Regions from separate parts of the Pseudoalteromonas sp. S8-8 genome, predicted to be linked through region 1. Evidence: predicted binding sites of a transcription regulator. Region 1 holds the regulator's gene; the other holds the start of a gene.
The links. Region 1 encodes NrdR, which represses ribonucleotide reductase genes. Its sites were predicted from a motif close to AAACACNANATNTNGTGTTT; they were not measured.

Region 1 (16,627 bases):
GGCATGGTTATTCTTTAGTCTTATCATCGTCTCCACCAGTTCCGTTGCCCGGCATATAACAATATTTATTTATTATTTTCATAAGTACTCCATTACAATTGTTAAGGAGTTTTACTTTAAGCTAAAAAATAAGCTTTGCCAAGCAGTACTACCTTACGTCGATAGGAGCTGACTCTTTTGCTTTACCTTGTAATATAGATATTTCTACTCGGCGATTCCTGCGGCGATCTTCATCTGTGTCATTCGGTACAAGTGGTCGTGTTTCAGCTCGACCAACCACCATCATTCGGGTTTTATCAAATCCTTGGACTTTTTGCAGTTCACTTGCAACGGCTACAGCACGCTTTGATGATAGGTCCCAATTATTAATATATAACTCATTCGATACCTGAAAATCATCTGTATGGCCAGATACTGTTATTTCACCGGGTACATCTTTTAACAGCACACCGATATCTTGAATTATAGGTTTAAACTTAGGTTGTAAAAATGCACTACCTGAAGGAAATGAACCATTCTCTCTAATGCGAATAATTATTTGCTGCCCTAAAGACTCAAGCTCAATTGCGCCATCGATTATTTGCTTTTCAAGCTGCTGCGCTATCTTTTTAACAAGCTCGTTAGTTTGCTCCTGATCGGCTGCTGAAGTTGCTTGCTCAGAAGATTCTTCTTGTGAGGTACTACGAGATTCACCACCGCGTTTATCCCCGCGCTGTTCTTGCCTGCCGCCTGCTGAACTTTCATCGCCAGCCTGAAACTCTAACATTTGTTGAGTCATTTCGACTGTTTGCTGCTGAATGGTTTCTATTGGGGTTGGCTCTGGTTTGCCTGGGGTAAACTCCATGGCAATAACAGAGGTACCTTTAGGGATGTCTTTTACTTCAATTTTATTCTGCACACCAAAAGCAAACTTCATAGAGCCCGCAATTTGTTTAAACTTAAGTACATCCATTTCTGAAAACGCGAGCAAGAGTACAAAAAAGCACATTAACAGTGACATTAAATCGGCAAACGTTCCCATCCATGCAGGTAGACCTGGTGGTGGGCATTTACACTCTTGATCAGACATAGTTACTCCTCGGTATCTACTTTGCGTTTAGATTCAGCTAAGTAATTTTTCAAAATACCTTCGATTACTTTTGGATTCTGACCATCTTGTATACCTAAAATAGCATCCAAAATTAAACGCTGATTCATAGCTTCCTCGTCTTTACGCAGTTCGAGTTTTACCTGAATAGGAATTGCCACAACATTGGCTAAAAACGCGCCATATAAAGTTGTTAATAGTGCTACTGCCATTGCCGGACCAATTGCCTTTGGGTCATCCATGTTAGACAACATTGCAACCAAACCAATTAGAGTACCAATCATACCCATTGCAGGCCCTATATCAGCTAACGACTTAAATAAACCCGCGCCCAATTCATGGCGAGTCGTGGTTAGAGAAATATCTTTTTGAAGTGTAGCGCGAACTACATCTGCGTCGTGGCCATCAACGAGCATATCGACGCCTTTGCGCATAAAGGGGTTTGGAATTTCAGCTTCTTCGAGTGCTAAAAAACCGCCTTTACGAGCTGAATCCGCAAGTTCTACTGCTTTTTCGATAAGTATTTCTGGCGTTTCGATTTTAAACATAAACGCTTTGGCAACAACTTTACCTATCCCCAAAAATTGCGACATGGTGAAGTTTGATAAAACAATAAAGAGTGAACCACCAAATACAATAACCACAGACGGGGTATTGTAAAACATAGCCATTTCACCGCTACTACTCATAAACATAGACATGACAATTAAGCCAATTGCGCCTAGGATCCCGATTATGGTTGCTAAATCCACATTTCCTCCAGAAGTTTCATGCTTAATGGCCTTATCATAAACTTTTATTATTAACTGCTTATCGGCAACATATTGAATTGCTTAAGCCATTTTTATAAATAAACATAAAAAGCAGCCTTTAGCACTATCTTAGATCAAGTTATAAGGGCTACCTAATTATCAATTGATTTATTAAACCAACAGACCGCTATTAAGGCTTTATTAATGCACTTGAAATATAATTTAACGTTATAAAGGTAAAAAACCAATATCATCCTTTGACCTAGTTTAGCATTCCCCCTAAAATTGACCCCTAAATTTATTATGTAAGCTGAAATAAAGATGGCGACTAAAAAACCTGAAAACTTAAGTTTCGAACAAGCACTAGAAGAATTATCTACAATCGTTAGTGACATGGAACAAGGTGACTTATCGCTTGAGCAATCGTTAAAGCAATTTGAGCGTGGAATTGCATTAGCAAGTGCTTCATCAGGGAAATTACAGCAAGCAGAACAAAAAGTATCAATTTTGATGGGGAATGGCGAAAAGTCAGTACTTACAAATTTTGATAATGATATGGAATAGCTGTGAGCATAAAAAATCATATTGAACGTGCTCAAAAAGATGTAGTAGCGACCTTACAACAGCATTTTAACCAGCCTCTCGATACAGAAGAAACGGTAAAGAACGCCACCCAGTATGGATTATTTAATGGCGGTAAAAGATTACGTCCATTTTTAGTTTATGCCACAGGTAAAATGCTCGGCGCAAACCATCAAGACTTAAACGTACTTGCTGCTGCAATTGAGTGTATTCATAGCTATTCGTTAGTCCATGATGACTTACCAGCAATGGACGACGACGACTTACGCCGCGGACGCCCTACTTGTCATATAGAGTTTGGCGAGGCAAATGCAATTTTAGCCGGTGATGCTCTTCAAACTCTTGCTTTTGAGCTTATTGCGAATCACAAATTTGAATGCTCATCGCAAACACAAGTAAAAATGATTGCTACACTTGCCCACGCATCAGGCCTTCAGGGTATGGTTGGCGGACAAGGCCTTGATATAGCAGCAACTGATAAAGTGATTACCGTACAAGAGCTTGAGCGAATACATAAGCTAAAAACCGGGGCTCTAATTAATTGCGCAATTACACTTGGTGCACTGTGCAGTGAAAAGGCTGATCAACAAACCTTAGAAAATTTAAGTGTTTTTGGGTATGCTATAGGGCTAGCATTTCAAGTACACGACGACATTTTAGATGTTGAAGGCGATACAGTTATTTTAGGAAAGCCACAAGGCTCCGATATTGCCGCGAATAAAGCGACATATCCGGCGTTATTAGGTATGCTAGGCGCTAAAGAAAAGGCGCAAAATTTAATACAACAAGCCCATGAAGCGTTAGCAAATATAGATGCTGACACAACACTTCTTGCGTCGCTAGCAAATTACCTAATTGAGCGTGACCACTAATTTTTGCTCATACGTATTGCAATTAGCACTGACATTATTACTCAACATTAATTATTCGTAAAAGCTTTGAATTAATTAATGTTAGCGAAGGATATATATAAAACCATGACACTTGATAGTAGCAAGTATCCATTACTTAATTTGGTTGACGAGCCAGCCCAATTGCGTGACTTAGCGCAAGACAAACTCCCTGCATTTAGCAATGAGCTGCGCGATTATTTACTCAACTCAGTATCGCAAAGTAGCGGTCATCTAGCGTCTGGTTTAGGGACGGTTGAACTAACCGTTGCGCTGCATTATGTTTATAACACTCCAGACGATCGCCTAGTTTGGGATGTGGGTCATCAAGCTTATCCGCATAAAATTCTTACTGGTCGTCGCGAGCAAATGCACACTATTCGCCAAAAAGACGGTTTGCACCCTTTTCCTTTTCGCGATGAAAGCCAATACGATACGTTTAGCGTAGGCCATTCAAGCACCTCTATTTCGGCTGCTTTAGGTATGTCTATTGCTGCACAAAAAGAAGGTAAAGGTCGAAAGTCTGTAGCCATTATTGGTGACGGAGCTATAACCGCAGGCATGGCATTTGAAGCGATGAATCATTTAGGTGATGTAAAATCAGACATGCTTATTATTTTAAATGATAACGAAATGTCGATTTCTGAAAATGTTGGCGCATTAACAAATCACTTTGCTCGAATTTTATCAGGTAGCTTTTATACTAACATTCGTGAAGGTAGTAAAAAGTTACTCTCAGGGGTGCCTCCGGTAAAGCAACTTGCCAGTAAAATGGAAGAGCACATTAAAGGCATGATGATCCCAGGTACCTTCTTTGAAGAATTAGGCCTAAATTACATTGGTCCCATTGATGGTCACGATGTAAACATGCTTGTAGATACATTACGTAATATGCGTAATTTAAAAGGCCCACAGCTTTTACATATAAAAACCCAAAAAGGTAAGGGCTACAAACCGGCTGAAGCCGATCCTATTGGCTACCATGGTGTACCAAAATTCGATCCGAGCACAACTAGCCTACCTAAATCTAAACCTAGTGCTGCTACTTTTTCAAAAGTATTCGGCGATTGGTTATGTGATATGGCCGAACAAGACAGCAAGTTAATGGCTATCACGCCTGCAATGCGCGAAGGTTCAGGCATGGTACGTTTTTCTAAAGAGCATCCAGATCAATACTTTGATGTAGCTATTGCTGAGCAGCATGCCGTTACTTTAGCTGCTGGTTTTGCATGTGAAGGTTTAAAACCTGTTGTTGCTATTTACTCGAGCTTTTTACAACGTGCGTATGACCAATTAATACATGATGTTGCACTGCAAAACTTACCTGTATTATTTGCCATTGACCGCGCTGGTATTGTGGGAGCCGATGGTGAAACTCACCAAGGTGCGTACGATTTAAGCTTTATGCGCTGCATTCCAAATATGGTAATTATGGCACCAAGCGATACCAACGAGTGCCGTCAAATGCTATACACCGGTTATAAAGCAAACTGCCCTGTTGCAGTTCGTTATCCTCGAGGTAGTGCAGGTACTGCAGACATTGAAAGCACTATGCAACTGCTTGAAATAGGCAAGGCAGATACAATTAAGAAAGGCAGTAAAATTGCCATTTTATCGTTCGGTACATTACTTGAAAATGCACAGCTTGCTGCAGATGAATTAGATGCAACGCTTGTTAATATGCGTTTTATTAAACCACTTGATACCGCACTTTTAAATGAGCTTGCAACTAGCCACGATGTAATTGTTACGCTTGAAGATAATGCGATTGCTGGCGGTGCCGGCTCTGCAGTTAACGAATTCTTAGCAACGCAAAAAGCTGATATTAATATCCTTAACTTAGGTATTCCTGATGAGTTTATTAAACACGGCACCCAAGATGAAATGCACGATGAAATGGGGTTAGGCGAGCAAGGAATATTAACCGCTATTAAAGCGTTTATTAATTAACTTCCTATACATCTAAAGTTGAGCATATTAAAAAAGGAGCCTAGGCTCCTTTTTTAATATCAAATATTGCTTATCAGCGCATCCACACTTTAATATCAGCTAGGCCATTGCTTTGTAAAATACCTAATTGTTGATCAACGTTAGAATTTTGTTCAAACTCAAATGCATCAAGCTGATCATCAAACGTAATATTTGCAACACCATCACCACCGCGCTTTTTAACTTGGTGTAGTGAAATATCAGCTAGGTTAATAGATGTTTCCCAGCTAATTACCTGCCCACCCAAAAGTGGTAATGGATAAAATGACCAACCAATTGATGCCGTGATATTAGTTGTTTTTCCATTTGGTAATTGGAATAAATTAGCCGCTATTACTTTACAAAGATCTGAAGCATAGCTGTCTATTTTATTGCATTTAAAATCACGTAATAATAGTAAAAACTCATCACCACTCCAACGTGCCACATAGTCAGAGCCCTGCGTACGCGAATTTAATAATGCAGCCATTTGCTGTAAGCAGCTATCACCTGCAATTGGGCCATAGGCATCATTGATACGGCTGAAATTATCAAAGTTAATAATTACCAGCACCAGTGACTTGCCTTGTGCCTGCAGCGATTGTGAATTACGTTGAAAGTGTTCAATATCTTTAGGGAGTTGATCAAACAAAAAGCGACGGCTACGCAGCCCTGTTAACTCATCTGAGTGACTAACTAATTTAAGCTGTGAATTAACTTGGCCTAATTTATCATTAGCTTGACGAAGCTCTAAGGTACGCTCGGTGATCAAGCCCTCTAATGCTTCTTGTTTTCTACGCTCTTGCGCTCTAAACACCCAAAAAATAAGGTAGAAAAGCAAAATAAAGCCACTGGTAATTAAAAGCCTAAAGTAAATAGTTTCGTCAAAGCGCTCAGGCACTACAAAACCGTATTCTACTTCTTGCGCTTTAGTCCAGTCTTCACCTTGGCGCTTCGCTTCTAATTGAAACAAAAACGAGCCTGGAGGCAAGTTAGTATAAATAGCTTCACGTCGCGTATTAGCATAGCGCCAGTCACTATCTAAGCCACTTAGTTTATATCTAAATTCAATACTGTTTGGTGCATAATAATCAATAGCTGTGTAAGTTAGCGTTATATCACGCTCGTCTGTTTCTAATGATGGTTTTTTACCAAGCGCAGCGGTGGTTAAATGACGAAGTGGTGTTGTTATTGTTTCTATTGTTGGCTTTAATGCAAGCACACCAAATAGCTCTACATTTTTAGGTATTTCAACAACACCTTGTAAGCTTGGGTACCAAATAGAATTGCCGGTGTCTGCTACCGCATCATGCCCAAGTCCACTACAACATTGATTCGCTTTACCATCGAGTTGACGGTCAAAAGATGAAATCACTTCTTCAACTTTTAAGCTTTTTATCTCTGTTTTAAATTGCTCTACAGGCATTCTGTAAACACCTTTCATGGTGCTTACCCAAACATGTTTTAACTTTTCATCATATTCTAGGCTAAATATAGACCCATACGGTAAACCATTAGCTGCATCGAGTTGACGCCACTGCCCTTGCGTACTTCTGTAAAAAAGCCCATCGTTAAGAGAGCCGATCAAAATACCCACGCCATCTATATGTAGCACGCTAGTTACGTATGCACTTTCAAGTGTTGTTTGGTCACCAATTTTTTCAATGCCACGGTCTGTAAAGTAATATGCGCCTTTACTAGTACCAATCACACCAAAGTTTGTTTTATCCAATACGTAGGTAATAAACTTACTACCTAAAAAAGCATTATATGCAAAAGGTGTTAAACCAGCATAATTTAATCGATATAAACCGCGTCCGGTACCAATCCAAAAACCGCCTTTACTAGAGCGACTTATTGCAAATACCGGGTTATCGCGAAGCGCTCGACCAGGGACGGTATAGAGTGTCTTGTTTTCAAAAACAAATAAGCCGCGCCCCGTGGCTATATATAATCGTTCACCATCGAATTGTAGATCGTGTACTGACGCGTATCCATATTTACTACTTGGAACTAAATTAATAAAACTTTTATCTAAATCGAAATAACCAATGCCGCTTTTGTTAGCAACCCACAGTTTTCCATCTGGAGCTTGGCTAATAGCCATAACAGACTCGGTCATATCTGAAACTGCTGAATGCCTTTCTACCCGCCCTTCATGGGCAAGCCATAAGCCTTCACTAAAACTTGCTAACCAAACGTTATTTTTATCATCTCTAAAAATATCAGCAAACCATATGCTTTGATCAAGTTGGCTTGGCTCTACCCATTGCCACTCACCGGTTTTATCTCTAAATAATAAACGTCCATAAGTCGAAACCCATAAGCCACCATCGGTATCACTCATAAACTTATAAACGGCTGAGTTATTTGCATTAGGTAAAGGAAAAGGTCTTAGTTCGTCATCTAAATCTAAAAAGTATGCACCTAGCTCAGAGGCTATATACAAATTACCGTTTAAGAATGATAAATCGTGCACTATGGTTTGCGCTAAGCGCTCTGGTAACGATATTTTAGCGGTAAGCTCTAAACGTAGTTTAGAGAAATCTGATGAGTTTTTAGTAAGGCGTAATAAATGACGATCATTAACCAGCCAAATACCTTCAGGAGAGAGTGCCATTTGGCTAACAGAGCCAACAATTTGGGTAATTACGGTAGCATTAACAATAGGTAGGGGGCCATTTACTTGAGTGCGTAAATCAACTTGCCCTCTATCTACATAGTATAAACCATTAGCCGCAATCCATATGCTGCCTTTAGAGTCCTCAAGAATATCTCTTACTGGACCTTTAATATTAAACTCTTGTGCTGCAAATGTGGCAGGATTAATAACTACCAAGCCACTTTTAGTACCTACCCACAATAAGCCACTAGAATCGACTAAAAGTTTATTAATACCATTACTAGGCAAGAACGGGCTATTTTGCGTGTTGTAGTTTGTAAATGTTGTGCCATCAAAACGGCTTAAGCCAAACTGAGTACCAAGCCACATATAGCCTTGCTGGTCTTGTACTACGCTTTTAAGTGATTGCGAAGGTAGACCATCTTTTATATTCCATTGCTTAACTACGTAATCACTAATTGAAGCCCAACTTGGTGTCGCGCACAACATCAGTACACAAACCAGTAAAAATCGCATCATATTGCTGCCACCTAGTTAAACAAATCAAATATAAAAAATTAAAAGGGTAGTAAACCCACTTTTATTAGCGCCTGTAAGCATATAAGCGAAAAAACGCCCGCAAGTATATCATCGGCCATAATACCTAAACCACCATGTACTCGTTTGTCTAGCATACGGATTGGGCCAGGTTTTGCTATATCAAAAAAGCGAAATAACAAAAAACCAACGAGTAATGTTTGCCAGCTAAGTGCTGCACCAATCATTGTAATGTAATAGCCTGCCACTTCATCCCATACAATAGCAGGATGGTCGTGCACGCCTAAATCATCAGCCGTTTTACCACAGACCCATATACCAAATATACTGATCACTACGGCAAACACAATTTGCAACCATAGCGGATAATACATAGTCATAAAAATGAATGGCAGTGCAGCAAAAGTGCCAAATGTGCCAGGCGCTTTAGGGGCTAACCCAGTACCAAAACCCAAACCAAAAAACTGATGTGGGCGCTTTAAATTAAACTTTCGGTTTTTGTTCAAACCAGCTCCTTTGCAAAATGCTCAAAACCTTGCTGCTTAAAATCAAACTTTTCACCGTTGTGTAATAGTTCAATTTGACCATCGCCACTTTTAATTTGGCCTATGCATGTTGCATCTACACCATATTGACGCAGTTTTATATCTAGCATACTTTTATTGCTATCAGGTACAGTAAAAATTAATTCGTAATCATCACCGTAACTGAGAATAAATGGCAGCTGCTGATTAAAATCAAGGCTTGCTTGCATTGCATCTGAAGTCGGAATACTTTCAATATTCACAACTGCATTTACTTGCGACATATCAAGTATATGACTTAAATCAGCGATTAAACCGTCCGATACATCAATAGCCGATGATGCAAGGCCTCGCAATACCTGTCCTGCAGCAACACGCGGTGTTGGAAAGTCAAAGCGCTTATTTAAGTACTTTAAATGCTCTGGCTCAATACTTATACCTTGTTTGCGAGACTCAATTGCAAGTCCAGCGTCACCTAGCGGACCTGTAACATAAACCCAATCACCCACTTTCGCACCACTACGGCGAAGTGCAGTACCTTCTGGTACAGTCCCTTTTGCACAAATAGTGATAGTTAATGGGCCCTGAGTAGTATCGCCACCTATAATTTGCACATTAAAGTATTCTGCAATTTCATGCATGCCTTCAGTAAACTCTTCAATCCACTGTGGGTCAATACTTGGCAAGGTTAACGCAACTGAAACCCATGTTGGCTCAGCGCCCATTGCCGCTAAGTCACTTAAATTAACAGCAAGCGCTCTGTGACCTAATGCACGAGGGGAAATATCATCAAAAAAGTGTACGCCAGCAACAAGAGTATCTGTTGTAACGGCAAGTTGGCAGTTTTGTGGAACGGTTACTAAAGCGCAATCATCCCCTATACCTAGGTTTACATCACGACGGGTGATCCCGCGACCTTTAAAGTAGCGGTTAATTAATTCAAATTCCTTCATACACAAAAAAGCCGGCCTATGCCGGCTCCCCTCTTTAACGGTTTACTTACTTGCGTAAATGCTTAACAGCTTTATCAAGTACACCGTTTACAAATTTATGGCTGTCTTCAGCGCCAAATATTTTGGCCAGCTCAATACCTTCGTTGATAGCAACTTTATAAGGTACATCTTCACGGAACTTAAGCTCATAGCTGCTTAAACGTAAAATTGCGCGCTCAACCATATCTAAGTCATTAAACGGACGTGTTAAATGTGGTGATACAGCTTCGTCTAGTTGCTTATAATTTACAGCAACACCCGTCGCTAAATCTTTAAAGTATTCAACATCAATTTTAGTAACGTCTGTTTCGATCAACATTTGTTGTTCGATATCGGCAATTAAATTGCCACTTATTTGCCAAGAATAAACGGCTTGGAGTGCTAAGATACGTGCTTTACGTCTTGCTGCTGGTTTCACAAAAATTCCTTAAACTTAAATTTTATCTAACACATTAACCATTTCAAGCGCGCCTAAAGCAGCTTCGCCGCCTTTATTGCCCATTTTGGTGCCAGCACGCTCAATTGCTTGTTCAATGCTTTCTGTGGTTAATACGCCAAATGCAACCGGGATATCATACTCAAGTGATACTTGCGCAAGACCTTTGTTTGATTCGCCAGCAACTAGGTCAAAGTGTGGTGTACCACCTCTGATCACTACGCCTAATGCGATGATTGCATCATACTCTTTTTTTGCCGCAACGCGTTTAGCCGCTAAAGGTAATTCTACCGCGCCTGGTACATAAATAACGGTAATGTCGTCATCAGATACACCACCAGTGCGTTTTAGCTCATCAACAGCACCTGCAAGGAGGCTGCTACCGATAAAGTCATTAAAACGAGAAATGACAATGGCAAACTTTTTGCCAGGAGCGTACTTACTACCTTCAATAATTTTCATTTGATAACCCTAAAAATAAGTTCAAGCGGTTGCGATTGCGCAAAAATTGCTGCGCATCATACCATAAAAATAAAATAATAGCCTAGTTTAAGCGTGACGCTTATTGTGGCTCAACATAATCAACAACTTCTAAATGAAAGCCCGAAAGTGCATGGTACTTTTTAGGGCGACTCATTAATCGCATTTGTTTAATTCCAAGATCTGCAAGTATTTGCGAGCCTACGCCAACAGTACGAGATGTACCTTTGAATTTACGAGGCGTAACGCTTTCGCCAGCATCAGCTGCTGCGAATGCTTTTACAGTTGCCTCTAATTCTTCAGTGCTTTCTTGCTTACCTAAAATAACTAAAGCACCTTCATTTTTAGCGATATAAGCCATTGCTTCTGAAAGGCCCCAACTACGGTCAGCACTTCTGTCTGAAAGTAGGATATCGTTAAAAGTACTTTGCAAATGTACACGTACATTTGTCGGTTCTTGCTCTTTTATATCGCCTTTAAGCAATACGTAATGTAATTGGCCGTCAATTGTGTCTTTGTAAGTAACTAAATCAAATTCACCGTGAATAGTTGGTAACTTACATTTTGCAACTTGCTCAATTGTTGTTTCATTTAAGTTACGGTATTCGATTAAATCAGCAATAGTACCAATTTTAATATCATGCTCTTTCGCAAAAACTTCTAAATCAGGGCGACGCGCCATGGTGCCATCGGCATTAAGTATTTCAACAATAACAGATGATGCTTCAAGCCCAGCTAAACGCGCTAAATCACAGCCAGCTTCAGTATGTCCTGCGCGAGTTAATACGCCGCCAGGTTGTGCCATAATTGGAAAAATATGACCAGGCTGCACGATATCACTTGGTACTGCGCCTTTAGCTATAGCCGCTTGCACTGTACGCGCTCTATCTGCTGCTGAAATACCTGTAGTAACACCCTTTGATGCTTCTATCGACATTGTAAAGTTAGTCGAAAATGCAGCACCATTATTTTTAACCATTAACGGTAAATCAAGTTGCTCACAACGCTCTTGCGTCATAGTTAAACAAATTAAACCACGGCCATGAGTCGCCATAAAATTAATAGCTTGTGCACTAATATGCTCTGCGGCAATAATTAAATCGCCTTCATTCTCTCTATCTTCATCATCCATTAAAATAACCATTTTACCGGCTTTAATATCGTCGATGATTTCTTGTGCGCTGTGTAAATTCATAAATTTGCTCGTGTAAGTTATCAGTTTCGTTATTTAATAAAACCCGCTTTAGCGAGTAAGCTCATCGAAATATCAGAGCCCGTTGGTTGCTCTGCACCTTTTATAAGGCGCTCTAAATAACGTGCAATTTGATCGACTTCTAAATTAACTTGAGTGCCTACTTTAAAGTGAGCAATTGTGGTTTGCTCACTCGTATGTGGAACAATTGTTAATTTGAATTTATTACCTTCTACAGCGTTTACTGTCAGGCTTATACCATCAATACATACCGAACCTTTGTACGGGATGTATTTCATTAAATTCTCTTCGGTTGTAAGCCAATATTCTGTTGCTCGAGCGTTTGCTGTAATGCTTGTAATAGTTGCTATGCCATCAACATGGCCAGATACTAAATGACCGCCTAAACGCGAAACAGGTTGCATGGCTTTTTCAAGATTCACCGTTTGCCCTAAAGCATAGTGAGCAAAACCGGTTAAACCAATCGTCTCGTTAGATAAATCAGCACTAAAACCGTCAATATGTTTATCAACTACGGTTAAGCAAACGCCATTGGTTGCAATGCTGTCGCCTAGCTTTACGTCTTCCATATCAAGGTCAGCACTTTGGATACGAATGGCTAAGTCGCCTTGTTTTTTTTGTAATAAAGCAATTTTGCCTGTGGCTTCTATTATCCCAGTAAACATAGCGCTACTCTTTTTATTAAGTGATTTTAATGAGTTTTTAACGCGGTGATACGTAAATCGTCACCAATGCGCGCACATTCATTAAATGTTAAATCAACGGTGTTTTGCATACTCGTCAATTCAGGAAAATTAACTAAACTTTTTGCATCATGGCCCATTAATTTAGGCGCCAAATAAAAAACAAACTCGTCAACTAAATCAAGCTCTGTCATTTTACCAGCAAGTGTTGCTCCGCTCTCAAGCCAAACATTATTAAACTGCAGTTGCCCAAGCTTTTCTAAAACAGCCTGTAAATCAACTTTGCCGTTACTTTCACTTACTTCAATATGCTTTACAAAATGCGGCCATTGCAGTGATTTATCAACCTTAGTCGTAAATATTATTACATCACTTTGGATTTTAAATAAAGCAAGGTTGGGCGTTAAACGATTCTGTGAATCAATTATAACACGCACGGGCTGGCGAAGCGGTAAATCGGTAGGTAGCGTGCAAGGCAACTCGCTTAGTCGCACATTAAGTTTAGCATCGTCTACTAACACGGTATCGGCACCGGTTAAAATAGCGCAGCTTTGCGCTCGGTATAATTGTACGTCTTGGCGAGCAGCGGGACTTGTGATCCACTTACTTTGCCCATTTTTAAGCGCTGTTTTACCATCTATGCTTGCTGCCATTTTACAGGTCACATAAGGTAAGCCTTGTTCCATTCGCTTAAAAAAGCCAACGTTAAGTGCGCGAGCTTGTGATTCAAGTAATCCATAAGCAACTTCAATACCGGCATCGCTCAGTATTTTAAGGCCTTTGCCTGCAACTTGTGGGTTTGTATCAACCATAGCGGCAATTACTTTTACAACGCCCGCCTTTTTTAAGCCTTCAGCACACGGTGGCGTACGCCCATAATGACTACACGGTTCAAGCGTTACATAAGCCGTTGCACCTTGTGCACTATTACCAGCTATTGCCAGTGCATTTACTTCAGCATGGCCTTGACCTGCTAATTGATGAAAACCCTCACCAATTATTTGATTATTTTTAACTAATACACAGCCAACATTAGGATTAGGCGTGGTAGTAAACCGGCCTTTTTTGGCAAGCTCTATGGCGCGTGCCATATACATTTCATCATGTTCGGTAAAAGTAGTTTGGCTTTGCATTTATTACTCCCCTAAGCGGGCAATTTCTTCGCCAAATTCGCGTATATCTTCAAACGAGCGATAAACAGAGGCAAACCTTACGTACGCTACTTTATCGAGCTTTTTGAGGGCTTCCATAATGTATTCACCCACCAAATGGCTTGAAATTTCTCGCTCACCCGTTGCGCGTAGTTGCGATTTTATTATATTCACTACTTCGTCTACTTGCTCGGTGCTCACTGGGCGTTTTTCGAGTGCGCGATTTAAGCCATTTAATAATTTATCTTCGTTAAATGGTTCGCGGCTGCCGTCTTGTTTAATAACACGAGGCATAACCAGTTCAGCGCCTTCAAATGTAGTAAAGCGCTCGTGGCAGTCGTTACACTCACGACGCCTGCGAACTTGATGGCCTCCGCCAACAAGGCGTGAGTCAATAACTTTAGTATCTTTTGCGGTACAAAATGGACAATGCATAGCTCGGTACTTCCGTTTTAAAACAAAAAAGACCGCTAAATAGCGGTCTTTTATCTTAGCAAAAAAATAGGGCCTGTTGACCTTTCAGGATTAAATTTGTTCTATCTAGGGGTGATTTAATCGCGGCTCGAGATTTGTAACCTAGTGGGCTAAGTAAAAATCGAGCAACAAAGAGTAAATCGCCCCTAGAACGAACCCGAGGGCAGTGCATGTTTGGCATTTATGCTGCGTTATCGCCTATTTGTGTGGAGTGCCACACTACATAGACTCTGCCTTGCTTAAAAGCCAAACATACTACTGCAAATTAAACCTCGAAAGATAAACAGGCCCCTAGCTTATGTGCTCTAAATTACTGCCGCTTATGCAATTAAGCGTATACAGGTAATTTTGCACAAATTGCTTTTACTTTTTCTTTAACTTGCGCCTGTACAGATTCATCAGTGATGTTATCTAGTACGTCACAAATCCAGCCAGCAAGCTCTTTTGATTCTTCTTCTTTAAAACCACGACGAGTAATTGCAGGAGAACCAATACGCAAACCAGATGTTACAAATGGTGAGCGTGGATCGTTCGGTACTGAGTTTTTATTAACTGTGATGTTAGCGTTACCAAGGGCTGCATCTGCATCTTTACCAGTGATATCTTTATCGATTAAATCAAGTAAAAATAAGTGGTTTTCAGTTTTGTCAGAAACGATTTTGTAGCCGCGCTCTTGCATTACAGCAACCATTGCTTTTGCGTTTTTAACAACTTGTGTTTGGTATACTTTAAACTCTGGTTGAAGTGCTTCTTTAAATGCCACTGCTTTTGCTGCAATAACATGACATAAAGGACCGCCTTGGCCACCAGGGAAAACAGCGCTGTTAAGCTTTTTGTAGATTGCTTCGTCGCCACATGCAGAAATAATCAAACCACCACGAGGGCCTGCAAGTGTTTTATGCGTAGTTGTAGTTACAACGTGTGCATGAGGAACAGGGCTTGGATAAACGCCTGCCGCAATTAAACCCGCAACGTGAGCCATATCAACAAACAGATAAGCACCGATTTTGTCAGCAATTTCACGGAATTTAGCCCAATCAACAATACCAGAGTACGCTGAGAAACCACCAATAATCATTTTTGGCTTGTGCTCAAGTGCTAGTGCTTCAACTTGTGCGTAATCAATTTCGCCCGTTGCTTCATCTAGTCCGTATTGGATTGCATTGTAAAGCTTACCAGAGAAGCTTACGTGAGAACCGTGAGTTAAGTGACCACCATGAGCTAAGCTCATACCTAATACAGTATCGCCAGCGTCTAATAATGCTAGAAAAACAGCAGCATTAGCTTGCGAACCAGCATGTGGCTGCACGTTAGCGTAGTCAGAACCAAATAATTCGTTAGCACGGTCAATTGCTAATTGCTCAACAACATCTACATGCTCACAACCGCCATAATAACGTTTGCCTGGGTAACCTTCTGCGTATTTGTTTGTAAGCTGTGAACCCTGCGCTTCTAGTACGCGTGGGCTACAGTAGTTTTCTGAAGCGATTAGTTCGATATGCTCTTCTTGGCGAGCAGTTTCTTTGGTTATCGCGTCAAATAACTCTGGATCAAAATCCGAAATATTCATGCTACGTTCTAACATTGGGGTCTCCTAGGGCAACGTGTATGGTGTTTTTTAGAGGCTTTATTGTACGCTTTAAACGACTCTTTGCCTACGCTCTTAAGTTGAGGATATTTAAACAGGGATTGAAACTATTTCACAGCTCTTTTAAGATGATATTTTTTTATAAAGCCATAATAATTTTAAATGAATTATATTTACTACATTTAATTAGTAAATATAACTAAGTGTATTCATCCGTATAAAGTTATAAAAAAAGCGGCTCAAGCCGCTTTTTCTTGTAATTTAACTTAGCCTAGTTTAGCGAGTATTTCGGTACGTAACGCGTCGTAATCGGCGTTCATATCGCTTGCTAGGCATGGTTTTGCTAGTGCATCAGCAAGTGGTTTTGGCATACCTAATTCAATATTTAGAATACCCTCTACGCTTTCTTTAAACTTAGCAGGATGAGCTGTCGCTAAAAAGATACCCGCTGCACCAGGTGCACGATTTTCAACAAGACCTTGGTAAGCAATAGCAGTATGAGGCTCCGCAACATAGCCAGTTTGTTGAATTTTTTTCATCACGGCTTGCGTGTCTTGCTCGTTTACGCTAGTTGAATAAAAATTATCGTAGCTAAACCAGTTATTATCTAACATTGTTTGTACACGCGGCCAATTGTTTGGCTTACT
Region 2 (16,627 bases), on a different contig from region 1:
CAAGCCACAACTTTTTATCTTTTGTCGTGCCGTCCGGAAAAGCACTACAGCCATCTGATGTGAACGGTTTTATATTTTCAGCATTTGCTGTATTACTTAATATGACCAGTAAGACAATGGGACTGAAACGCATTATTTTCATGCGAAAGAGTGTATTAGTAAAATTATACATGATTTTAAGTGTTACTGTTTTAGTTACAAATAATAACACTTTAAAAAGTATAAAAAAGGTTTTTACTGTTTATAGACTGGTTATGTTTATATGATAATTTTGATTTAGAGCTTTTTGTTTAGATACTCTATGCGTTCTATTTTCTTCGCTAGTTGCGAGGTGTTAATACTAAAAGTGCTGGTTAAAAAACTTACTACAATATTAGATTAAGGTTTACACATGGTGTGTTGCATTTGTACTTTAGGAGAGGAGCTGTGCTAGAACAAATAGAAAATTGGATTGACGCTACAAATTTAAAATACAGTAGTCAAAAAGTGAGTTGTGATAAATTCAGTAATGAATTTTATGGGTTTTATCCTACCGAGTTTTTAAAAAACGCGTATTACGTTGTTGTAGACCAAATACCAAAGCCAGACTTTGCGGGTCTGCGAGAAATGGGCCTAGGTGATTTTGTCGATATGGACGCGGCGGGTATAACGTATAAAAATACTTATTATATACTTCCCCACGTCGCTACTAATTTAAGGGTCCATTTTCATGAACTTGTTCATGTTGCGCAGTGGCTTGAGCTTGGCGCTAACGCATTTATGCTTCGTTACATTAGTGAAATTCAACGAGAGGGATATCACCATGCTCCGCTCGAAAAGATGGCATACGCGCTTGATGATCAATTTGCTAGTCGTGGTAAAAAAATAGATGTGCCAAAATATGTAACTCATACTCTGTAATTAGCGCAGAATTTTAAAGGAATTTATATGAACAAAACGTTAGGATGCTTTTTTACTTTAATGTGTATTGATGCACAAGCTGTAACGTTTGAAGAAGGTATAGTATCAGCCTTACTCGAGCGAACAAAACACAATATTACCTACGATGGGGCTTATCACTCAATTGCTTACCCAGGTGGTGATGTGCCTAAAAATATTGGGGTATGTACCGACGTTATAATCAGAAGTTACAGAAAGTTAGGTATCGACTTACAGAAACTCGTGCATGAAGACATGCAAAAAAACTTTGTACTGTATCCATCTAAACGTATTTGGGGTTTAGCTAAGCCTGATAGAAATATAGACCACCGACGTGTACCAAATTTACAAGCTTACTTTGAGCGCCATGCAAACGTATTAAGTAAATCCAGTAAGGTGAGTGATTATAAAACCGGCGATATAGTAACGTGGATGTTATCAGGTAATTTACCTCATATAGGTATGGTGATTAATGAGTTATCTCAAGATACGGGTAACCCACTTATTGTGCATAATATAGGGCGTGGTCCGCAAAAAAGCGATATGCTTTTTGATTACAAAATTACCGGGCATTACCGGTTTGTTCCACACTATTGATAAGTTTAATAAACGATAGATGTAAGTATTAATTTTATTTCAGATCAATACTTACATTGCCATTAGGCTTGCAGCAGCACAGGAGTATTTCGCCTTCGCGCACAAACGCAAGTGGCTCTTCGTTATATTCAACACTACCTGACACTAACGTTGCCCTACAAGCGCCGCAGTAACCTTCACGGCATTGGAATGCGACGTCTATTTTCATGGATTCTAAGCACTGTAAAAGAGAAGGGCAGCCAGCGGTAAATTCTATACACTGGCTGTTTTCTGCAAGCGTTATGCTTGCAGTAGACTTGTCACTCATTATAAATCAAAATCACCAAATTCTGATGCATCAACTTGAGAGTCTATTTGACCAACAAGGTATGAGCTAATTTCTGCTTCTTGCGGTGCTACTTGCACGTTATCAGACACTAACCACGAGTTTATCCATGGGATAGGGTTACTGTTATTTTCAAACTGTGCTGGCAAGCCAATGGCAGTCATACGTGCATTAGTAATGTATTCAACGTACTGACATAAAATATGCTTATTTAAGCCAATCATTGAACCATCTTTAAATAAATACTCAGCCCACTCTTTTTCTTGCTCTGCAGCATCAACAAACATTTTAATCGCTTCGTCGCGGCACTGAGCTGCAACAATCGCCATTTCAGGGTCGTCTTTACCGTCTTGCATAATGTTTAAAATATGCTGAGTACCCGAAAGGTGAAGTGCTTCATCGCGCGCAATAAGCTTGATGATTTTAGCGTTACCTTCCATTAGTTCACGCTCAGCAAACGCAAACGAACATGCAAAGCTTACGTAAAAGCGAATCGCTTCAAGAATATTTACCGACATCATAGCCAGGTAAAGTTTCTTTTTAAGCTCAAACAAATTCACGATAACAGTTTTACCGTTAATCTCGTGTTTGCCTTCACCGTATAAGTTGTAAAGCGATACAGAGTTAATTAAGTCATCGTAGTATTTAGTTACGGCATCAGCACGTTCGCTAATTTTATCGTTGCTAACAATGTCATCAAAAATAAGTTCAGGTGCTTGTGTTACGTTACGGATAATATGCGTGTATGAGCGGCTGTGAATTGTTTCACTGAACGCCCACGTTTCTATCCATGTTTCAAGCTCTGGTAGCGATACAATAGGGAGTAGGGCAACGTTTGGCGAACGGCCTTGTACGCTATCAAGCAAAGTTTGGTATTTTAAGTTACTTAAAAATATATGCTTTTCGTGATCGGGTAACGCTTGAAAGTCTAAACGGTCTTTACTTACATCTACTTCCTCAGGACGCCAAAAGAAAGACAGTTGCTTCTCGATTAATTTTTCAAAAATTGGGTATTTTTGTTGGTCGTAACGAGATACGTTTACAGTTTGGCCAAAAAACATTGGCTCTTGCATTTGGTTATTATGGTTTCGGCTAAAAGTAGTATAAGACATGTTTATCACTCAAAAAACTATCAGAAAAAGCGGGCTAAATGCCCGCTTAAAATAAAAATCAGCAGTTATATTTTACACGCGCCGCCTTCACAATCATCATCTTCCACTTCTGGAGTATCTTCTTGCATATCTGAGGCACCATCACGAGTATTGTGGTAGTACAAGGTTTTAACACCTAGTTTGTACGCGCTTAGTAAGTCTTTTAATAAGACTTGCATAGGTACTTTACCGCCTTCGAACTTGTTTGGATCATAATTTGTATTTGCAGAAATTGTTTGGTCTACAAATTTTTGCATTATACCAACAAGCTGCAAGTAACCATCGTTTGATGGAATGTCCCACAGTAGCTCGTATTGATCTTTTAAACGCTCATACTCAGGAACAACTTGCTTTAAAATACCGTCTTTACTTGCTTTAACGCTAATATGTCCACGTGGTGGTTCAATACCATTTGTTGCATTAGAGATTTGCGACGATGTTTCTGATGGCATTAACGCACTTAGTGTTGAGTTACGCATACCGTGCTCTTTAATATTTGCACGTAGTGTATCCCAATCAAGATGAAGTGGCTCATCACAAATTTTATCTAAATCACGTTTGTACGTATCTGTTGGCATAATGCCTTGTGAATACGTTGTTTCGTTAAACTTAGGACAGGCGCCACGCTCTTTAGCAAGCTCGTTTGATGCTTTCATCAAGTAGTATTGAATCGCTTCAAAGGTTTTATGTGTTAATGCATTTGCGCTGCCATCTGAATAACGTTTACCGTTTTTAGCTAGGTAGTATGCGTAGTTAATCACGCCTATACCTAACGTTCGACGACCCATAGTTGCATTTTTAGCAGCCGGTACTGGGTAGTCTTGGAAATCAAGTAAGTTATCAAGTGCGCGTACTGCAAGTTCAGCTAGCTCTTCGAGCTCATCAAGTGATTCTATTGCACCTAAGTTAAACGCAGACAGTGTACAAAGGGCAATTTCGCCTTCTTCGTCATTTACGTTATTAAGTGGCTTAGTTGGCAATGCAATTTCTAAACATAAGTTAGATTGGCGAATAGGCGCAACTTTAGCAATGAACGGGCTGTGTGTATTACAGTGATCCACATTTTGTAAATAAATACGACCTGTACTTGCACGCTCTTGCGCAAACATAGAGAAAAGCTCAATCGCTTTAATGCGTTTTTTACGAATCGATTCGTCTTGTTCGTATTTTACGTAAAGCGCGTCAAACTCAGCTTGATCTTCAAAAAATGCATCGTAAAGGCCTGGCACATCTGATGGGCTAAATAACGTAATGTAGTCGTCTTTAATTAAACGAGAGTACATTAGTTTATTAAACTGTACGCCGTAATCTAGGTGACGAACACGGTTGTCGTCTACACCACGGTTATTTTTAAGTACAAGTAGGTTTTCTACTTCTAAATGCCAAAGCGGGTAGAATAATGTTGCAGCGCCGCCACGTACACCACCTTGCGAACAACTTTTAACAGCTGTTTGAAAGTGCTTATAAAAAGGAATACAACCTGTGTGGTACGCTTCGCCGTTACGAATATGGCTACCTAGCGCACGAATACGACCAGCGTTAATACCAATACCTGCACGCTGTGAAACATATTTAACAATAGCTGACGACGTTGCATTGATTGAATCAAGGCTGTCGCCACATTCAATTAATACACACGAGCTAAACTGGCGAGTAGGTGTACGTACACCCGACATAATTGGCGTTGGTAGAGATATTTTAAATAACGATACTGCGTCGTAAAAGCGCTTAATGTAAGAAACGCGTGTTTCACGTGGGTAGTCAGAGAATAAGCTCGCTGCTACTAAAATATATAAAAACTGTGCACTTTCGTAGATTTCACCCGATACACGGTTTTGAACGAGATACTTACCTTCAAGCTGTTTTACAGCCGCGTAGCTAAAGTTAAGATCGCGAGAATGATCAAGATATGCATCAAGCTCGTCTAATTCTTGTTCTGTGTAATCTACTAATAAGTGAGCATCGTAGCGTTTATCGCCAACCATTTTTGTTACGTGGTCAAATAAACGTGGTGGCTCAAATTGACCGTACGCTTTTTTACGTAAATGGAATACAGCTAAACGTGCAGCTAAGTATTGATAATCAGGCGATTCTTTTGAAATCTGATCCGCTGCTGCTTTAATGATGGTTTCGTGAATGTCTTTAGTACGAATACCGTCGTAAAACTGAATGTGCGATTTTAATTCAACTTGCGAAACCGAAACGTTGCTTAAACCTTCGGCGGCCCATTCAATAACGCGATGGATCTTATCCAGATCAAGAGGCTCTTTGCGCCCATCACGTTTGCTTACAGATAACTGTTGGTTCATAGATTTGCCTGTATTCCTTGGGAATTATGTATTTTGACCAATGTTTATGCCTCGCCGAAGCAAGGTAGATACTCGTTTTGTATAAATTTAATTAAATTGGAGAATTTAATTGAATAACATTTGGCCACAATATCTGGTGCTGTTCAATTTAATGATCACAAGATAGTGTGGTCTGAGTTGTTTTGCAAGAGGTAGAATTGTGTCTATTATCTGATAATGAGGAGATATAGCCTTTGTGTTAGTAGACACTCACCTTCGAACAATCATTTAAGATGAAATATGCAAAAATCAACTAATGATCTACTAAATTTGCGTATTTTAAAAATAAATTTTGACTGCTTTTTTTATCATCAGGCTTTGCGTGAAAATTGACTCAATCACAATATATAGTGTTTATTAATTAACATAGCACTATATATGGTTGAATCGAATTTTTGTACAGGGTATATGGTTGTAATATATAAGATTGAGGCAAGGTAAGTTTTTCAGATATAGTTATACTGGAATGTAAGATATAAAAATGGGCTAAAAATTAGCCCATTTAAATTTATACTACGAGCAAACTACCCAGTGTAATAATTTTAAAAACAATCATTATTACACTCTCTGAAATTTCTATAGAAATATTGAGTTTCAACTTTAGTTATCCTAAATCTGAGTTAGTCACTTGCCGACAATATAAGAATCAGTTACGCTCAAACTTCCACACTTGGGCGCTTTCCTAAAATTTTAGCAAGTGTCTTTGCTAACATCATATTCAAACCTTGGGTATGATGTTAGCCCCTCCACCTAGTTGAAATATCAATTCCATCAAAGTGTTAATAAAACTTTAATGTGGTCTGAGTTGTTTTGCAAGGGACATAATTGCCCCTGTTTGTGGATAACTTTAGGATAACGCATTTGTGTTAGTAGAGACTCACCTTCGAACAATCAATTAAGTTGAAATATGCAAAAATCAATTAGTGATCTGCTAAATTTACGCATTTTAAAAATAAATTCTGACTGCTTTTTTTATCAGCAAGCTTTGTGTGAAAGCTAACAAAACCACAGCATATAGTGTTTGATAATTAAAATAGCACTATATATGGTTAAAACCATCAATTGGGCTTTGCCAGTTAAAATCAGCATTCCAGCTGTTGGCTTCATCAATACTTGGGATGTAACCCCAAAGTGCCGTTGCGGTATGCATACCTGCCGCTTTGCCTGCTTGTATGTCACGCTGTGCATCACCAATGTATAAACAACGGCTTGGTTCTACCTGCATAAGCTTTGCACAATGTAGCAGTGGTAAAGGTGATGGCTTAGCTTCAGCTAATGTGTCGCCACTTATTACTACACTGACATTTTTTAATGCGGGAATAGCTGCCACTAAAGGATCGGTTAAAAACCCTGGTTTATTAGTCATGATCCCCCATTTGATCTTTTTCTGATCAAGGGCGATAAGTAACGATTCAACTCCGCTGAAGCAACGTGTGTGATTTGCTATGTTTGTGGCGTACTCGTCAACTAATTGCTTTATAAGCTCGCTTTGGGGTTGTTTAGCCCATAATTCTTTAAAACCAGCCTCTAATAATGCGCCTGCGCCGTTAGATGCCGCAGGACGGTATATATCACTACTAACAGGTTCTATTTTATTGCTAATAAGAACTGCGTTTAAAGCGGCACCTAAATCATCAGCGGTGTCGAGTAGGGTGCCGTCTAAATCAAATAAAAATGCATCGTACTCAATAAGGGGTAGGGGGGCTTGAGAGTTAGCCATTAAGCTAACTTCTCAAAATAAAGTATGTAATTTACGCTAACGTCACTATTGAGCGTATATTGCTTTGATAGTGGGTTATAAGAAAGCCCTGTGCTTGCACGAACTTTTAAACCGGCTTGCTCTGCCCATGCAATAAGTTGTGCAGGCTTTATAAACTTTTTATGGTCGTGTGTACCTTCAGGCACCATTTTTAAGAGTTTTTCAGCGCCAACAATCGCGTATAAATATGCTTTAGGTGTTTTGTTCAGGGTTGAAAAAAACACGTCCGCGCCTGGTTTGGCAAGTGCAGCTACAGCATGAATGATAGATGCTGGGTCGGGAACGTGCTCAAGCATTTCCATACACGTTATTACATCAAAGCGCTCAGGGTACTGTGTTGCAAACTCTTCTGCAGGCACTTTTATATAATCTACATTTACGCCAGTTTCTAAACTGTGCAACTTAGCAACAGTTAAAGGTTCTTGGCCCATATCGATGCCAGTTACTTTTGCACCCATACGCGCCATGCTTTGGCTTAAAATACCGCCGCCACAGCCAACGTCGAGTGTTTCTTTATCGAATAAGCCTTGCGTTTTGTTTGCTATAAAGTCTAAACGTAACGGGTTAATTTCGTGAAGAGGTTTGAATTCTCCGTCTAGGTCCCACCAACGCTCAGCGATGGCTTCAAATTTTGCTATTTCTGCGTGATCTACATTTTGATGTTCGGTCATAAAATACTTCCTCGTCAATCTGAGGCCATTATATAGGGCTAAATTGATAAATCGCAAAGTTTTGCGCCTGTAAATTAAAATTAATTGTGATAGCATGGCTGTTAGAAATAATAACAATACTCTTAATACCCAATACCGGGTTGTTGAGAGCTGATACTGAAGGAATGTGATATCAAATGACTGATCTCGCCAATGAAATTCTGCCAGTCAATATTGAAGACGAGTTAAAAAACTCCTACTTAGATTACGCAATGAGCGTAATAGTAGGACGTGCATTACCAGACGTACGTGACGGCTTAAAACCTGTTCATCGCCGCGTTTTGTTTGCAATGAACGAGCTTAGTAATGACTGGAACAAGCCTTACAAAAAATCGGCCCGTGTGGTCGGTGACGTAATCGGTAAATACCATCCACACGGCGACAGTGCAGTTTATGACACGATAGTTCGTATGGCTCAGCCATTCTCACTACGTTATATGCTTGTAGATGGCCAAGGTAACTTCGGTTCGGTTGATGGTGATTCAGCAGCGGCAATGCGTTATACAGAAGTACGTATGGCAAAAATGTCGCATGAGTTATTAGCCGATCTTGAAAAAGAAACGGTTGATTTCGTTCCTAACTACGATGGCACTGAGTTCATCCCTGACGTGTTACCTACGAAAGTCCCTAATTTATTAGTGAATGGTTCGTCGGGTATTGCAGTAGGTATGGCTACAAATATACCACCACATAACTTAACTGAAGTTGTGAACGGTTGTTTGGCACTTATTCAAAATCCTGATTTAACTATTTTAGAGTTAATGGATTATATCCCTGGTCCTGATTTCCCTACGGCTGCAATTATCAACGGTAAAAAAGGCATTGAACAAGCCTATTTAACTGGCCGTGGTAAAGTGTACATGCGTGCACGCGCCGACGTCGAAACCGATGAAAAAACAGGCCGTGAAACAATCATCGTTCACGAAATTCCTTATCAAGTTAATAAAGCCCGTTTAATTGAAAAAATTGCTGAGCTTGTTAAAGATAAGAAAATTGAAGGTATTAGTGCACTACGTGATGAATCAGATAAAGACGGTATGCGTATCGTTATTGAAATTAAACGTGGTGATGTAGGCGAAGTTATTTTAAATAACTTGTATTCACAAACTCAGTTACAAACTGTGTTTGGTATGAATATGGTTGCATTAATTAACAACCAACCTAAGTGTTTTAATCTAAAAGAAATGCTTGAAGAGTTTATTATTCACCGCCGTGAAGTAGTAACTCGCCGTACCGTGTTTGATTTACGCAAAGCGCGTGACCGTGCTCATACGCTTGAAGGTTTAGCAATTGCGCTTGCAAACATTGACCCAATTATCGAGCTTATTCGTAAATCACCTACACCTGCTGAAGCTAAAATTGCTTTAACTGCACGTCCGTGGGAATTAGGTCATGTACAAGGTATGCTTGAAAAAGCAGGCGAAGATAATGTAGCCCGTCCAGATTGGCTTGCTGATGATTTAGGTATTCGCGACGGTCAATACTATATTTCTGAGCAACAAGCTCAAGCAATTCTAGATTTGCGTTTACACAAGCTTACTGGTCTTGAACACGAAAAAATCTTAACTGAATATCAAGCGTTATTAGAGTTAATTGCTGAGCTACTTTATATTTTGGCAACACCTGAGCGTTTAATGGAAGTTATTCGTGACGAACTAGTTGAAATTAAAGCGCAGTATGGCGACGAACGTCGTACTGAGATCAATGCAGCGGCTCACGATATCAGCCTTGAAGACTTAATTACCGAAGAAAACGTTGTTGTAACGCTTTCTCACGAAGGGTATGTGAAGTATCAGGCATTGTCTGATTACGAAGCACAGCGTCGTGGTGGTAAAGGTAAGTCAGCAACGAAGATGAAAGATGAAGATTTCATTGAACGTCTGTTAGTTGCAAATACACACGATACTATTTTATGTTTCTCTACGGCCGGTCGTTTATATTGGCTTAAAGTGTATCAGTTACCACTAGCAAGTCGTGCAGCGCGCGGTAAGCCAATTGTTAACTTGTTACCACTTGAAGCTGATGAACGTATTACTGCTATATTGCCAGTACGCGAGTACGCAGAAGATAAATATATCTTTATGGCAACTGCATTCGGTACAGTTAAGAAAACACCATTAACGGCTTACAGTCGTCAACGTGCAAGCGGTATTATTGCTGTTAACTTAAATGATGGCGATAGCTTGATTGGTGTTGATATTACCGATGGTAGCAACGAAATTATGTTGTTCACTGATGCAGGTAAAGTTGTACGGTTCAAAGAAGCTGAAGAAACAACAGTTGTTGATGAAAACGGTAACCCAGTATTAGACGAAGAAGGTAACCCTGAGATTCGCTTCAAAGGTGTTCGCCCAATGGGTCGTACTGCTACAGGTGTTCGTGGTATTAAAATGCCAGACGAGCAACGCGTAGTATCGTTAATTGTACCAAAAACTGACGGTGCTATTCTAACGGTAACTGAAAATGGTTACGGTAAGCGTACACAACTTGAAGATTACCCATCTAAGAGTCGTGCAACACAAGGTGTTGTATCAATTAAGGTGAGTGAACGTAACGGCGCTGTTGTTGGTGCTGTGCAAGTTGATGACAACGATGAAATAATGATTATTTCGAATCGTGGTACCTTAGTACGAACTCGCGTTAATGAAGTTTCAACGGTTGGACGTAACACACAAGGTGTTATTTTGATCAGAACTATTGACGGAGAGCAAGTAGTTGGTTTACAACGTATAGAAGAGATTGAAGTTACAGAAAGTGACTTAATTGATATTGAAGACGTTGAAACAGTAGATACGGTTATTGATGAAGTAGCGGATGATAATCCTCCTTCAGAATAATTGATATTGAAAAAGCGGCCTTGGCCGCTTTTTTTAATGTTGTTGAAAAAAATTAATAGGGTGTGAAATTATACTCATACCAATTCGCTTAATTAAGAGATCTATTTTGAGGGTGGAAAAACGTGTTGATAGCTAGGCAAAAAATTCGCTATTTAGTTGTTCTAAATGAGAATTTTTTAACGCAAGTAGCGACACGTTTAGCCCCGCAAAATGATTAAGTATTATTGCGGATTGGTATTATTCATTAAATTTTAAAGGTTTAGCGGATTGGTATTAAATGTTCATGCTTAGTAGTTAAATTACTGGAATGAGGCAAAGGTAATGAGTAAATATAATTTTTGTGCGGGGCCAGCTATGCTTCCGCAAGCGGTTATGAAAAAAGCGCAAAAAGAGTTTCTAGATTGGCAAGACCTAGGTGTGTCTGTGATGGAGATTAGCCATCGTAGTAAAGAGTTTTTAGCGCTTACAGCTAAATGTGAAGCTAGCCTTCGTCGCCTAATGAATATTAGTGATGAATTTGAAGTGCTGTTTATGCATGGTGGTGGTCGTGGCCAGTTTAGTGCTGTGCCATTAAACTTACACCAAGAAGGCAAAACAGCGTTTTATTGCGAGAATGGCGTATGGTCGAAAAGCGCCAGAGATGAAGCGAATAAGTTTACTCAAACGTCTTTTACGGATGTCCGTAATGATGCTGATGGTGAGTTTTCAATTAAAGACGTTGCTGACTGGGAATTACCAGAAGACGCTGCGTACATCCACTATTGCCCTAATGAAACTGTCGATGGCTTAGAGATTTTTGATGTACCAAGCCACCCAACAGCTCCGATTATTGCTGATATGTCTTCAACTATTTTATCGCGTGAGATAGACGTTAATAAATTTGATTTGATTTACGCTGGTGCGCAAAAAAATATCGGTCCATCGGGCATATCAATTGTTATTGTTCGTAAAACATTACTTGAGCGCGAAGGTTTGCCAAAGCCCGGTATTTTAGATTACGCACTTGAAGCAAAGCAGGGCAGTATGTTTAATACCCCACCTACCTTTGCTTGGTATTTAGCGGCTGAAGTATTTGAATGGCTTGAAAGCAATGGTGGGGTAAAAGCCATGGAAGCACAAAATATTGCTAAAGCAAATTTACTGTATGATTTTATCGATAACTCAGATTTTTATTCAAATATAGTCGCTAAACATTGCCGCTCACGCATGAATGTTCCATTTTGGTTAAACGATGAAAGCTTAAATAGCAAATTTGTTGCTCAATCAAACGAGGCCGGTTTACTTGCACTTGAAGGTCACAGAATTGTGGGCGGTATGCGCGCAAGTATTTATAACGCTATGCCTCTTGAAGGTGTTCAAGCACTTGTAGATTTTATGGCTGCATTTGCAAAGGAGCACAGCTAATGGAGCAGCTCCGTTTAGAACCTATTTCTAAAGTAAATGGCACGGTAACCCTACCAGGTTCAAAGAGTCTATCGAACAGAATTTTATTATTAGCAGCACTGGCAAACGGTACCACCGTTGTAGAAAACTTACTTGATAGTGACGATATACGCCATATGCTGGGTGCTTTAAAGTTATTAGGTGTAAATGTAACTTTAAATGATGAACACACTGTAGCGACCGTAGAGGGAGTTGGTGGTGTGTTTAATACACCTACTGAGCCCTTGTTTTTAGGTAATGCAGGTACTGCTTACAGACCTTTAACGGCTGTACTTGCTGCCGTTGCTGGTGAGTATGAGCTAATTGGCGAGCCACGTATGGAAGAGCGTCCGATAGGTCACTTGGTTGATGCTCTACAAGCGCTTGGTGGTGATGTTACCTATACAAAACACAAAGACTATCCACCACTTAAAATTGTAGGTGGTCAAATAAAAGGTGGTGAGGTTGAAATTGACGGTAGTATTTCAAGTCAATTTTTAACGGCTCTATTAATGGCAGCGCCATTATTTAGCGGTGATACAACGATAACTATTAAAGGTACTTTAGTATCTAAACCTTATATTGATATTACGCTTGATGTAATGGCACGTTTTGGTGTTAATGTTGAACACAGTGATTATGCAACTTTTAAAGTTAAAGGTGGTCAACAGTATCAATCACTCGAACGAATTATGGTTGAAGGCGATGCATCTTCTGCTTCTTACTTTGTTGCTGCGGCTGCAATTGCTGGCGGCGAGATTGAAATTAAAGGCGTGGGTGCTAAATCAGTTCAAGGTGATATAGGCTTTGCTAAAGTAATGGAGCAAGTAGGCGCGAAAATCGATTGGTATGATGAGCGTTTAGTTGTTCGCAAAGGCGAATTAAAAGGCGTAGATATTGACGCTAATGCAATTCCTGATGCTGCTATGACCCTTGCAACTGTTGCTCTTTTCGCTAAAGGCCCAACTGCCATTCGTAACATTTATAACTGGCGAGTAAAAGAAACAGACCGTTTATATGCGATGGCAACTGAGCTTAGAAAAGTAGGTGCAGAAGTGGTAGAAGGGCATGACTTTATAGAAATTACACCGCCTAAACACTTCAACGATGTAGCAATAGACACTTACGACGATCACCGTATAGCCATGTGTTTTGCAATGGTTGCCGTTGGTGGAAAGCCAATAACGATTAATGATCCAAAGTGTACCTATAAAACATTTCCTACATTTTTCAATGTTTTAGCGTCAGTCAGTGAATAAGCTAATTAGAAGTAATTACAAAAGTTACACACTAATAGCAGATATATTTTAATAACTGACGTATAATGTCGCGGTTTATTTAGGTGTGCATTGCAGGAGGTTTTAAATGCAGGCGTTATTAATGCCCGTGATCACCGTTGATGGCCCAAGTGGTTCAGGTAAAGGAACTGTTTGTCGCTTGTTAGCCGACAAGTTAGGGTGGGATGTATTAGATAGCGGTGCGATTTATCGCGTTTTATCTTTAGCTGCACTTCATCACCAAATTGCATTAGACAATGAAGAAGGGCTTGTCCCTCTTGCTGCAAATTTAGATGTGCAGTTTTTGGTAGATAGCCAAACTAATGCAGGAAAAGTTATTTTAGAAGGCGAAGATGTAACTACTACTATTCGTAATGAAGAAGTAGGCGCTGCAGCATCAAAAGTTGCAGCATTACCTCGCGTTCGTGAAGCGTTATTACGTCGCCAGCGTGCATTTCGCACTGAAAACGGCTTAATTGCCGATGGCCGTGATATGGGCACTGTGGTTTTTCAAGATGCGCCGTTAAAAATATATTTAACAGCAAGTGCAGAAGAGCGTGCTCGTAGACGCTTTGTTGAGTTGAATACGCGCGGTCTTGATGTTACACTAAGTGGTCTATTACAGGACATTCAAGCTCGTGACGAGCGCGATATGAATCGTGCCGTTGCTCCGCTTGTACCTGCAGAAGATGCTATTGAGCTTGATACTAGCGAACTCAATGCACAGCAAGTGTTTGATAAAGTAATAACTTTATTAGATATTGCAATCTCTGAAGGTAAGCTTCCTAAACGAAGCTAAAACACATTTTATGCGCCAGCAGGATGCCAGTGCTATTTTAACAACCCCATGCAGCATGGTTGCTTATTGGTATAATATATAGAGACGTATATTCGTATGTCAGAAAATTTTGCGCAGTTATTTGAAGAAAGCTTAAAGGGTTTTGAAGCAGAGCAAGGCTCTATCGTTAAAGGTACAGTAATCTCAATCGAGAACAACATTGTACTTGTAGATGCTGGTCTTAAATCAGAAAGTGCTATCCCTGCTGAGCAGTTCAAAAATGCTGCTGGTGAACTTGAAGTTGCTGTTGGCGACGAAGTAGATGTTGCACTAGATGCAATTGAAGACGGTTTCGGTGAAACTATACTTTCTCGTGAGAAAGCTAAGCGTCACGAAGCATGGATCCGTCTTGAGAAAGCATGTGAAGAGCAAGAGACTGTTACTGGTGTTATCAACGGTAAAGTTAAAGGCGGTTTCACAGTTGAAGTTGATTCAATCCGTGCTTTCCTACCTGGTTCACTTGTTGATGTTCGTCCAGTACGTGACACAACTCACCTTGAAGGCAAAGAGCTTGAATTTAAAGTAATCAAGCTTGACCAAAAACGTAACAACGTTGTTGTTTCACGTCGTGCAGTTATCGAATCTGAAAACTCACAAGAACGTGAAGAGCTTCTTGCTAACCTTGTTGAAGGCCAAGAAGTTAAAGGTATCGTTAAGAACCTTACTGACTACGGTGCATTCGTTGACCTTGGTGGTGTTGATGGTCTACTACACATTACTGATATGGCTTGGAAGCGTGTTAAGCACCCTTCAGAAATCGTTAATGTTGGCGACGAAATCGCAGTTAAAGTTCTAAAATTCGACAAAGATAAAACTCGTGTATCTCTAGGCCTTAAACAGCTTGGTGAAGATCCATGGGCAGCTATCGCTGGTCGTTACCCAGAAGGTTCTAAACTTTCTGGTCGTGTTACTAACCTTACAGATTACGGCTGTTTCGTGGAAATCGAAGAAGGCGTTGAAGGTTTAGTACACGTTTCTGAAATGGATTGGACTAACAAAAACATCCATCCTTCAAAAGTTGTTAGCTTAGGCGACACTGTTGAAGTTATGGTTTTAGAAATTGACGAAGAACGTCGTCGTATTTCTCTTGGTCTTAAGCAATGTATTGCTAATCCTTGGCAGGAATTTGCTCGTCTACAAAACAAAGGCGATCAAGTTACTGGTAAGATCAAATCAATCACTGACTTCGGTATCTTTATCGGTCTTGACGGTGGTATTGACGGTCTTGTACACCTTTCAGACATTTCTTGGAATACACCTGGCGAAGAAGCTGTACGTGAATTCAAGAAAGGCGACGAAATCACTGCTATCGTATTGCAAGTTGACCCAGAGCGTGAACGTATCTCTCTAGGTGTTAAGCAAATCGAAGCTGACCCATTCAATAACTACCTTGATGCAAACAAAAAAGGTGCTATTGTTAAAGGTAAAGTGACTGAAGTTGATGCGAAAGGCGCAACTGTTGAACTTATCGAAGGCGTTGAAGGTTACATCCGTGTAGCTGATATCGCTCAAGAACGCGTTGAAGATGCAACTACTGTTGTTTCTGTAGGCGACGAGATTGAAGTTAAATACGTTGGTGTTGATCGTAAGAACCGCACTTTAAGCTTATCTGTAAAAGCTCTTTTCGAAGCAGAAGAGAAAGAAGTACTAGAGAAGCTTAAGAAAGAAGAGCCAGTGTTTGAAAACGCAATGGCAGCTGCTTTCGCAAATGCACAAAAAGACTAATATATAATTAGTTTTTAGTTGGAAGGGCATTTTTTGCCCTTCCTATATCTCTTTTTAAGGAAACGCTATGACTAAGTCAGAACTGATAGAAACACTTGCGGAACAACACGCACACGTTCCAGTGAAAGATGTTGAGAATGCTGTAAAAGAAATTCTTGAACAAATGGCCGGCTCATTATCTACTTCAGATCGTATTGAGATCAGAGGTTTTGGTAGTTTCTCTTTGCATTTCCGCGCTCCTCGCACAGGTCGTAATCCTAAGACTGGCGATACAGTTGAGCTTGAAGGAAAGCATGTACCTCATTTTAAACCAGGCAAAGAATTACGCGACCGCGTAAATGAAAGCATTGCCTAGTTAACTTAGTGGAGTAGTTACTTGTTCAAGGTATTAAAAATTATTCTGGTTGCGCTATGCCTTATCAGTGCATTTGTATTAGGGTCACAAAACCCACAGTTAGTACAAATAAATTATATTATAGCCAGTAATACACTACCTTTAGCTGTAATAATAAGTATCTGCTTTTTATTAGGTGTTTTAGTGGGTTGTTTTATTAGCTTTAAATTGTTTTCACAATTAAAGTGGCAAAACTACCGCTTAAAAAAGCAATTAGCGCCTGAAAAAGATAAAAAAAAGCTTGCCGCGAATAAAGACACCTAACTATGATTGAGCTTTTGTTTTTACTATTACCTGTTGCCGCCGGTTACGGCTGGATTATGGGT

Region 2: a site for NrdR is predicted at 5,423-5,442, ahead of nrdA (class 1a ribonucleoside-diphosphate reductase subunit alpha). Genes of this name have one in related genera too.

Annotation. Positions count from the first base shown of each region.
Region 1 covers NZ_AUTR01000019.1:32,595-49,221, reverse strand. Annotated here, with positions in the region: gene L659_RS0104820 (hypothetical protein) at 1-5, opposite strand, end outside; gene L659_RS0104815 (flagellar motor protein MotB) at 149-1,069, opposite strand; gene pomA (flagellar motor protein PomA) at 1,072-1,839, opposite strand; gene L659_RS0104805 (exodeoxyribonuclease VII small subunit) at 2,161-2,403, shown strand; gene ispA ((2E,6E)-farnesyl diphosphate synthase) at 2,406-3,293, shown strand; gene dxs (1-deoxy-D-xylulose-5-phosphate synthase) at 3,399-5,261, shown strand; gene L659_RS0104790 (ligand-binding sensor domain-containing diguanylate cyclase) at 5,335-8,421, opposite strand; gene L659_RS0104785 (phosphatidylglycerophosphatase A family protein) at 8,460-8,945, opposite strand; gene thiL (thiamine-phosphate kinase) at 8,942-9,916, opposite strand; gene nusB (transcription antitermination factor NusB) at 9,963-10,373, opposite strand; gene ribH (6,7-dimethyl-8-ribityllumazine synthase) at 10,389-10,853, opposite strand; gene ribBA (bifunctional 3,4-dihydroxy-2-butanone-4-phosphate synthase/GTP cyclohydrolase II) at 10,954-12,066, opposite strand; gene L659_RS0104760 (riboflavin synthase) at 12,096-12,749, opposite strand; gene ribD (bifunctional diaminohydroxyphosphoribosylaminopyrimidine deaminase/5-amino-6-(5-phosphoribosylamino)uracil reductase RibD) at 12,776-13,900, opposite strand; gene nrdR (transcriptional regulator NrdR) at 13,904-14,353, opposite strand; gene glyA (serine hydroxymethyltransferase) at 14,721-15,977, opposite strand; gene thrC (threonine synthase) at 16,247-16,627, opposite strand, start outside.
Region 2 covers NZ_AUTR01000025.1:109,745-126,371, forward strand. Annotated here, with positions in the region: gene L659_RS01000000122945 (hypothetical protein) at 1-133, opposite strand, end outside; gene L659_RS0107740 (hypothetical protein) at 427-900, shown strand; gene L659_RS0107745 (DUF1287 domain-containing protein) at 961-1,515, shown strand; gene yfaE (class I ribonucleotide reductase maintenance protein YfaE) at 1,550-1,822, opposite strand; gene nrdB (class Ia ribonucleoside-diphosphate reductase subunit beta) at 1,822-2,952, opposite strand; gene nrdA (class 1a ribonucleoside-diphosphate reductase subunit alpha) at 3,018-5,300, opposite strand; gene L659_RS0107765 (HAD family hydrolase) at 6,379-7,059, opposite strand; gene ubiG (bifunctional 2-polyprenyl-6-hydroxyphenol methylase/3-demethylubiquinol 3-O-methyltransferase UbiG) at 7,059-7,769, opposite strand; gene gyrA (DNA topoisomerase (ATP-hydrolyzing) subunit A) at 7,946-10,645, shown strand; gene serC (3-phosphoserine/phosphohydroxythreonine transaminase) at 10,967-12,049, shown strand; gene aroA (3-phosphoshikimate 1-carboxyvinyltransferase) at 12,049-13,326, shown strand; gene cmk ((d)CMP kinase) at 13,433-14,143, shown strand; gene rpsA (30S ribosomal protein S1) at 14,240-15,907, shown strand; gene ihfB (integration host factor subunit beta) at 15,975-16,262, shown strand; gene L659_RS0107805 (lipopolysaccharide assembly protein LapA domain-containing protein) at 16,284-16,565, shown strand; gene lapB (lipopolysaccharide assembly protein LapB) at 16,568-16,627, shown strand, end outside.